Regions from separate parts of the Peribacillus sp. TH27 genome, predicted to be linked through region 1. Evidence: riboswitches for the same ligand, from Rfam matches in the RefSeq annotation. Region 1 holds a riboswitch; each other region holds the start of a gene.

Region 1 (3,247 bases):
CCGAAAAGCAGCTGACCCATCTTCAAGAATACACAGATCGCCCAGTCATCAGCAGCGATTCAAAAACGGTCTATTTTATGGTAGATAAGAAATTCGGCAAAAGCGACCCACAGTATCACCTATATAAAGTGGGGATTGATGGAGACAACCCGGAAGAAATTTTGTTACCTAATTAATAAAAAGGCTTCCGACACCAATTATTGACGGTGCCGGAAGCTTTTTTTATGGGGTTACTCGTGAATTTGGCTGATTTACTCGTGAATTTTCACGATTTACTCGTAAGTTTTCACGATTTACTTGTAAGTTTGGCTAATTTACTCGTGAGTTTTCACGATTTACTCGTGAGTTTCTGTTTTTCTCGTGAATTTTCACGATTTACTCGTGAGTTTGGCTGATTTACTCGTAAGTTTTCACGATTTACTTGTAAGTTTGGCTAATTTACTCGTGAGTTTCTGTTTTTCTCGTGAATTTTCACGATTTACTCGTAAGTTTCTGGTTTACTCGTGAATTTTCACGATTTACTCGTGAATTTGGCTGATTTACTCGTGAGTTTTCACGATTTACTCGCGAACCTATAATTCACACAAAAAAAAAGAACCAAATTTGGTCCTTCCTTCTCTACTTATACAGATCGTTTCCTATTTATATTAATGTTTACGTTTATCTTGATTGTCTATTCCCTTATGCTTCCGATAATTGGCGCAGGATAGCTTCATACAGTCTCCTTGGACATCCGGACCATATTTTTCACGAAAAGCTTCCAGGCAATAGCATCTATCTTCTTCCTTTTTGGGTCCATCCATTGAGTGCTTCCCTCCTACTATTTTAACCGGAGATAACGCGCTTCTCCAGTCTTACATTGATTCGGCCCAACAGCGCGGCACCGATTGACTGAATGACTGTTTTAACAATGATTTGGCCAAAAATCGCAGCGGGTACGGCTTCCCATGGCAGAACGTTGGCACCAAGTGGGCTAAGTCCAATCACAACAAATATCACCGAATCGAAAAATCCTCCGACAATCCCGCTGTAAAATACTCTCCAACTCATCGGAAGTTTTAACCGGGTATAAATTTCAGTATCAGCTGTTTCTGCCACCACGAACGATAGTGCGGAAGCAAACACAATTAAAAGGGTATCTCCTAATAAAAATGATACGCACGCTGATAATATTAGTGCCGTGACAATGCACACATACGTCTTCACTCTGCCAAATTTATTCTGAACTAGATCCCGAAAGATGAAGGTTCCCCCGATTAGTAATGTCCCCATCGGAATAATAAACACACCAAGCTGTAATGGTGCAAAAGCTGCTGTAACCACATTCGCGGTGACAATGGACACTAAATACAATATAATTCTTAACATTTCTTACATTCTCCTTATACAAAAAAAACAGCACCCTAAGAAAGAGTACTGTTCTTCTTAGTTTTTTTGAGAGGGTAGCTAGAACCTCTTCCGCATGAGCGGATTATCTTTTTCCTAATTTATCGTAGCTTGAAAACGAATGGAAATCAAGAAGTTTCCACATTACCTATTTCTAAAACGAATTCAGTAAATACTTTATTAATAATTAGACTTATGGCTGATGTTTCGAATTTTGTTACTACATATGTGGATTGGAGTAGCTCCTGTCAAATCATTTTATTCTAATATTTGACAATTGAAAAACACTGCTATATGATGTTATTAACCACTGGTCAATAAATATGGAGGTGATACTATGTCGCCAAGGAAATCAGAAGGAATAGAATTATCTAAGGAAATGGTATTGAATGAAGCCCGGAAACTTTTTGCATCCGTTGGGTATTCAAAAGTTTCAATGCGGCAATTAGCTAAAACATTAGATTGTAGTCATGGCGCCATTTATTATCATTTTAAAAATAAGGCCGAAATATTTTATAGTTTGGTAAAAACGGATTTTTCTCTATTGAATAATAAAATAGATGATATCATCCTAACTGAAAATAATGCTTCTCAAAAAATAGAGAAGATATTACTATGCTTTATAGAGTTTGGGTTAACCCAGCAAAATCATTATGCAATCATGTTTTTATCTAAAGAAAAAGAAATTCAACATTTACTTCAACTTGATTCTAATAAAACATATGAAAAACTAATCAGTTCTCTGACTGACCTTACAGAAAATAAACTAAACCCTGCATCAATATGGTCTATTTTCCTTTCGCTCCACGGCTTTATAACATTTTATATTAATACACAACTTTCATATCAAGATGTAAAAAGCTTAGCTAATTTTCACGTTAAAAATATTATGAAGAGTATTGTATAATTTTTTGCACATACATTGACCAATGGTTAATAAAGATTAGGAGGCTTAAATATGGTGAAAAAATTAATACATTCTGAAGGGCTTATAGTTCTTATAGCGATAATTTATATCTATTCAATAAATGAATTTAGCTGGTTGATTTTCCTTTTATTACTATTAACACCTGACATTTCTATGTTAGCCTATCTAATCAATAATCAAATTGGTGCCAAGGTTTATAACTTGTTTCATACTTATACAATATCAATACTCATCATTTTACTAGCTGTTTCTCTAAACCAGGATACAATTTTAATGGTAGGTTTAATTTGGACGGCTCATATTGGAATGGATCGTTTTTTAGGATATGGCCTTAAATACACAACGGCTTTCAAGGCTACACACATTCAGGAGGTATAATAGTGGTATTTAGTTTATTGTCCGCATAAAAAAAGCAGTGTGATTGATCTTGCGCATCACACTGCTTCTTACTCTCTTCCTTTACACTCCCCGCTTATTTCCCCATATATACGTATGCAGCTGCGGCAGCACTTTCACATTTCTAAGTTCATCATCAGCTATTACTTTATCAATTAGCTCTTCATATTTTTTCAAAAGTCCGCTAATCAGCTGCTGATCATTAGCCGTCCTGCTGTCATCATTGCCAACCTGCAAATAAAAAGGAATATCCGGGTACCGGAAATGTACGTTTTTCGCATACTGATAATCTTCATCATCAAAGATTACAACCTTCAACGAGACATGATTATCGGGATGTCGATTGGCAAGATTAGATATTATTCGATCAAGCACCTCAAAGTCCGTGTTCATCCTAGAACTCGGTGGCTTAGGTGAAATAGTCAGTTCATCAATATCGAGAAACCAATCCTGCCAACGGCTTCCCTGTGTTTCCACGCCGGTTTTCATTCCATTATCTTTTAAAATTGCTATCAATCCATCTAGATTTTTCAGCAG
Region 2 (3,247 bases), 1.8 Mb from region 1:
CCAAAGATGAATATTTTTCAAACATTTCGAAAGCAACGAATGTGAAGATTTAATATTCATAATTATCTGATATTTAAAAAGAAATGTCAACACTTTTTGGGGCCAGACCCCATTTCCCGAGATTTTGTATGTGCATAAAGATTGTTGTATCAGTGTTAAAGGCTTGTTGTGTAGGGGTCAGACCCTATTTCCCAAATAAAAACAACCTGGCTAGTTTGCATAACAGGCAGGTTGTTTTAGAAAATTTATTATTCAAATTTTGGTTAAGATAATTCCGATTAAGGCTGCAAATACGCCGGCAATTTGATAGGATTTTAGTTTTTCTTTGAATAAATAACATCCAGCAAATACGACCACTAAACAGTTTAGGCTGACGACAGGGAAAATGATGCTTGCGATGCCGGTATTCAACGCAAAGAAATAACATCCATAGGCTATGATGCTTAAAAAACCTACTAAGGAACCAATTTTAACTTCTTGTAGCTTGATTTTTTCATTCTTAAAGGCCAAAGCCGAAAGAAGATAAAGAGTTCCGCCCCCATACATTGATACTAGAATATCAAGGGAGTTTAAATGAAGACGTGTTGATGTCGTCATTAAGATGCCGAGCACACCAAAAGATAAAATGGAAAATAAAGTGTGCATAATCCAAGGTAAATATTGATGATTACCTTTAGCATTAGGTGTATACTGAATGACTAAGGTAGCGAGAAGCATGCAGGCTATTCCACTCCACTGCAAGGAAGAAATATGTTCGTGAAAAATTAATGCTGCACAGAGAATGGGGAATATTGCATTCGCTGCAATTAGTGGGGATGTCAAACTTGCCGGACCTTTTTCAAAGGCGCTTGCCATCTGGATATTTCCATTAGCGTTCAGTACACCAATTGCTGCACCCAGCATGATAGAAAGCAAGTTCAGGTTCAAACCATCCACAAGTACTCCATAAATTATGGACAAAATAAAAGCTACAAAATAAAAGAAAAATTGGATATGTACCTTTGAGTAACCCTTTCCGCTACTCCATTTAAAAATGCTGTTATTGATTCCGAAACACAAACTGGTGATGAGTGCTGCAAAGATCCACATTGCTTTAATCTCTTCCTTCATGTAGGATAAACTTCTTCTACATTTTAAGCTGAATACATGTAGGAATCAAACTAAATTAAAAAAGTATGATTGACAGATTAGATATTTTTTTCTATATTTACTATGACAATTTTAAAATATTTCCCGAAAAACGGGAGAGGTTCATAGCATCACCCTCTTAAAAAAACTATGGCTTTGATATTTTTCGCGAATCAACCATATCTTTGAGGAGATATGGTTTTTGTTATATAGAGGCCCACTTTATGAATCTCCCTGTGAAACGTGGAAGAGGAGGACTTTTTATGTCTGGAAGAAAAGAAGAAGAATTAAAAAAAGATATCACATTACTTGGGAATCAAGGCACAAAATATACATTCGACTATGCGCCTGAAATTTTGGAGTCGTTCGATAACAAGCATCCGAACCGGGATTACTTTGTCAAGTTCAATTGTCCGGAGTTTACTAGCCTATGTCCAATTACTGGCCAGCCGGACTTTGCAACCATTTACATTAGCTATATTCCTAGTGTGAAGATGGTCGAAAGCAAGTCTTTGAAGCTTTATTTGTTCAGCTTCCGCAACCATGGTGATTTCCACGAAGATTGCATGAACATCATCATGAACGATTTAATCGAGTTGATGGATCCGAAATATATTGAAGTCTGGGGCAAGTTCACACCTAGGGGCGGAATTTCTATTGATCCATACACAAACTACGGGAAACCAGGGACGAAGTTTGAGGAAATGGCGAATTTCCGCTTGATGAATCACGACTTGTATCCGGAAACTGTAGATAATCGCTAAACATTAGAGGAGCCTCTTATGCGGTTGGAGCCCCTCTGGTCATTTTTCAAAAATGACTGTTACGAAGCCTATTGTCTGGCAGACGCAATGTACCTATCACCGAATGCAGTAGAGGAGGATCTTCATTCTGTAATCAAAGCTCATTAAGAATGGTGCTCTTAGGCAGTTATCGCCAGTTACTAGGTTAGGGAAAAGTACAGAAAAACACAGCTACACAGGATGAATCCTATCGAGGGATTCACTGATTCTAAGATATTTAATTTAACCCGTCAAAACAGAATCTAGGTATTTTGTTTTGACGTTTTTTTTTGTAAATGAACCGTATAAAATGTGAAAAGTGCTACAAAGAAGAGTGATTATTATACGTTTTTCTGCATCCTCATTCAATAATTTTATCGACTTTGTCTTTATCGAAAACACAAATGTCCTTGTGCAAAGGAATTAACTCTTGATTGTTTTGTCAAAACACGTAATAATAGGGAGAGTTGATTTTGACAGAATATTTTTAAAAATAGGGGATGTCGGGATGAAAGTTGCGAAGTTTGGCGGGAGTTCACTTGCGTCAGGTGAACAGTTAAAAAAAGTATTCGAAATTGTGGTTTCTGATCCAGAGAGGAAGATTGTTGTTGTTTCGGCTCCAGGGAAACGCAATTCCGATGATATAAAGGTGACGGATTTATTGATTGAAGTTGCCGAACAGCAACTGCGCGGTGAGAATGGCCAGCTCTTGATAGAAGATGTGGTCACTCGGTATGCGAGTATTGCTGAAGAATTAGATATTTCAGAGGATGTCATTAAAGAGATTCGTGAAGATTTGCACACGTTGTTACGTGCAGATCAAAATAATCCGAAGCGTTATATGGATGCTTTAAAGGCAAGCGGTGAAGATAATAATGCGAAGCTGGTTGCGGCTTATTTTCAAAGCCGTGGGGTAGAGGCGCAGTATATGGATCCGAAGAAAGCTGGCTTGATTGTAAAGGATGAAGATGGATACACTAAAGTGCTGCCCGAATCATATGAGCGGTTATATGCTCTACGTGATGAGCCGGGAATTGTAGTATTCCCAGGGTTCTTCGGTTACACGTTAGATGGCGATGTTTTAACGTTCTCAAGGAGTGGTTCGGATATTACGGGTTCGATTCTTGCCAATGGGGTTAAGGCCGAATTGTATGAGAATTTTACAGATGTGGATGCCGTTTTCGCTGTGAATCCAAACGTGGTTTCCAATCCAAAGGGGATCCGAGAGTTAACGTATCGCGAAATGCGTGAGCTTTCTTATGCTGGTTTCTCGGTGTTCCATGACGAGGCTTTAATTCCTGCATTTCGTGCCGGAATTCCTGTTCATATCCAAAACA
Region 3 (3,247 bases), 1.7 Mb from region 1:
GTTGATGTCTTCCATAAATATGGCCGTGACATATTGCGGAGTGAGCCCGATGGGGTAAAGGAAAATAACCTGGATGAACTACCGGAGTTCTAACTATTTGAAGAAGCTGCCTCACGTATGGGCAGTTTTTTCTGTCAGGGGGTTAAACAAAAAGGAACCAGCATAGTAGCTGGTTCTCCTTAATTCCAGTTCGTCTTGAGAATGCTTTACAGCTCTGCTTTAAAAATTGCAGAGTTATTTGAAGTATGGTCTACCTAAAACGTCTCTCACCATCATTTTATTTTTCATACCGATAGGATTCAGAGATTTCGAGCAGTTGGCCACAGGATTCCACCACTTCGATGATTTCTATCCAGGACATGTCCAACCCAAGTTCATTAGCATGAGAAATCTTATCCCGTAATTTCCGAATGGCATTCGCATCTTTCTTTCCTTTACTTTTAGAAGGAATTTGGAAGAAGAACCTCAATTCCTGATCTTTATGAATGATATCGAATTTATCACTGATTTGCAGACACTCTATTAAATTGATATCCTCATTTTTATCGATTCTCCTCCTATATAATTCGGTAGCCTTTTCTAAACGATCTCCGCTGATCATTGGATACCAACTGTCATCCCCGAATTTATCCATGATGATATCGCTCATCCTCATTTCCAAAAGGGTAATATATCCAAAAATCAGCATTCTGATTGGAGGCTTTTGAAGGTCAGCGTGGGTAATCAACTTTTTAATTGAATTATTCTCTAACACGAACACCCTCGTTTTATTCTTAAAAATATGAAGAAGTTGAATCAAAGGGGTTGAGTCCGAAACCAATTCTCTTGGTGTAAAACATTTCAAATACTCCGCAATCTTACCTTCACCAAGTTCTTGCCTTTCGATATATCCGATAATTTCCCCTTGATCCTCTACCGCCAATATATCGAAATTCTTTTTTTCCAATTCTTTTTGTATCCCCAGTGCTAAATCGTTTTTATGGCAAAACTCAAGTTCCTGGGCAATGCTCTTAACCGTGATATTTTCTTCATAAAGAGTTTTAAGACTGAGGTAACTGCTATTGTTTTTTTTATAGCTTTCATTGAACATCTTTTACCCTCCACTTACGAACTTTCTGAACGATTTGCCTATGCGCCATGTTGAACAAACCTCCCCTAATTAGACCGTTAATTTACATCTGCGGTCAACTTTTCAGAAGAAAATGGGAGCAAACCTATTCGGAACAAGTTAAAAGCTTATAACTAAAAACCCAGTAATAAAAAGGGAACAGGTAATGTCTCTCGTTATCAACAAATAAAGTCCACCCAAGTGGACTCATTTCCATTCTATGTGGTTCTTTTTGGTACGATAAATCAAAATCCATCAACTGCCTTACCTACTGCTGCTTCCTCATTCTGCTCTTCTTCCCATGCCTTACAAACATCAACCCAATCCTTTGCTCCTGAATATTCAAATAATTCAGCGAGTTTAAGTTCTATTGCAGAGTTCGCACTTCCGCATGCTGGGAATAAAGACTCAAAGCGCTTCATCGACACATCAAGGAAAACATCTAGGTCATTTGCCAACCCAAACGGGCAGACTCCTCCAATGGCATGACCAGTCTGCTCAAGCACATCCTCAGCTGACAGCATTCGTGCCTTGAAACCGAACGTCTGACGAAATTTCTTATTATCCACTTTTGCGTCCCCTGCGGCAACAACCAAAATCGCATGCTCACCTTCCCCCTTAAAGGAAAGAGTCTTAGCAATTCGCGCTGGAATAACACCGATGGTTTCTGCTGCTTCAATCACCGTAGCACTCGATGTTTCGAACTCCATTACATCGCCTTCCCGATTCCATTTTTTAAAATGGCTCTTGACACTCTCGATCGACATATTATATCCACTCCTTTGAAGTACATGTAAAAATAATATCATCCTTTATTGCAATAAATCAAAATCATTTGAGACATCCACAGCTTGAAAACTTATTATTTTGAAACCATTCTTTACAAATTGACGAAACAAGCCTACATGGGATACTATTAGTCTTCGGGCAAAAGCCTAAACGTGGTTCGTAACCATCCCACGATAAAAAACTAGGGAGAGAATAAAATGAATGTTCGTACACTCGTGATAAGCGGGTTATTGGCCGCCTTATATGTGGTGGTCTCATTTGTGTTTCAACCAATATCATTTGGAATATACCAATTTCGGGTTCCGGAAATATTGAATCATCTGATTGTATTTAATAAAAAATATATCTACGGCATAGTGGGCGGCGTTTTCATATCGAATCTGCTCTTTTCGCCGATGGTGCCATATGATTTGATATTCGGGGTAGGGCAATCTCTGCTTGCCTTATTGCTTGTCATTTTTGCCTCACGCTTCATAAAGAGCATTAAAGGACGGATGATCGTTACGATTATCTTTTTCACGTTCACAATGTTTTTAATTGCAATCGAACTGAACCTTGCCCTGGATTTTCCATTCTTGTTAAGCTGGATGACCACGGCTGTCGGTGAATTCATCGTCCTTTTGGTTGGTGCGCCAATCATTTATGGAATGAACAAAAGAATTCAGTTTGAAAAGTGGCTATAAAGGAATCTTTGCGTCGTTAACCCACTATAATGGAAAAGAGCTGTCTGCTTCATGCGGAAGCTCTTTTTTTCACCATTGAACCTGAAGATGATAAACTATTAGAATGAATGGTGGTGACCTTTTGAAAAAAATACTGACCTTAATCGGTCTACTGGTAATAGTAATATTTATCGTTTCCAATGCAGAATTGTTCACCATGGTTTGGAAAAGTGATTTGGATTCAGTTATAACCATATTGACAGAAAACCTTTTGCTTACTTTTGTTGTGACATTTGTGTTGATGATTGTCCAAAATTCTTTTACCATTATACCCTTAATTTTACTCCTAACCATCAATGTCGCGATATTTGGATTCATATATGGGTACCTATGGAGTTGGGTTACAAGTGTCGTTGCATCAGGATTCATTTTTTATGCAGCCAGGAACTGGTTTCAGGCACCTCTCTTAAAGAAAATGGGCCCAAAATGGAAAGAATCCGTTGTAGAGCATGGCTTTATGTACGTGTTTACCGGAAGGATATTCCCACTCATACCAACAAGTTTAATTAACTTGGCAGCAGGAGTCAGTTCTGTAACCTTCAAGGATTTTTTATTAGCGACCGCACTCGGCAATCTTATATACTTTTTCTTTCTATCCTTAATCCCTTATGGTCTCCTATCTGTGGAA

Evidence for each region. Region 1 has a riboswitch for preQ1 ahead of JFU24_RS22575 (VUT family protein). Riboswitches for the same ligand answer to the same signal wherever they lie in the genome.
Region 2: another riboswitch for preQ1. It lies ahead of queF (preQ(1) synthase); the one in region 1 lies ahead of JFU24_RS22575 (VUT family protein).
Region 3: another riboswitch for preQ1. It lies ahead of JFU24_RS14210 (QueT transporter family protein); the one in region 1 lies ahead of JFU24_RS22575 (VUT family protein).

What each region holds. Positions count from the first base shown of each region.
Region 1 is NZ_JAEKEV010000002.1:4,410,797-4,414,043, reverse strand. It holds gene JFU24_RS22585 (hypothetical protein) at 1-176, shown strand, start outside; gene JFU24_RS22580 (hypothetical protein) at 648-803, opposite strand; gene JFU24_RS22575 (VUT family protein) at 826-1,368, opposite strand; PreQ1 riboswitch class I at 1,420-1,462, opposite strand; gene JFU24_RS22570 (TetR/AcrR family transcriptional regulator) at 1,724-2,293, shown strand; gene JFU24_RS22565 (DUF4260 domain-containing protein) at 2,345-2,692, shown strand; gene queE (7-carboxy-7-deazaguanine synthase QueE) at 2,774-3,247, opposite strand, start outside.
Region 2 is NZ_JAEKEV010000002.1:2,600,201-2,603,447, reverse strand. It holds gene JFU24_RS13920 (DMT family transporter) at 253-1,110, opposite strand; PreQ1 riboswitch class I at 1,241-1,286, shown strand; gene queF (preQ(1) synthase) at 1,392-1,892, shown strand; gene JFU24_RS13910 (aspartate kinase) at 2,419-3,247, shown strand, end outside.
Region 3 is NZ_JAEKEV010000002.1:2,666,791-2,670,037, forward strand. It holds gene JFU24_RS14195 (DUF3892 domain-containing protein) at 1-93, shown strand, start outside; gene JFU24_RS14200 (hypothetical protein) at 278-1,090, opposite strand; gene JFU24_RS14205 (YbaK/EbsC family protein) at 1,354-1,875, opposite strand; PreQ1 riboswitch class I at 2,044-2,088, shown strand; gene JFU24_RS14210 (QueT transporter family protein) at 2,095-2,580, shown strand; gene JFU24_RS14215 (TVP38/TMEM64 family protein) at 2,702-3,247, shown strand, end outside.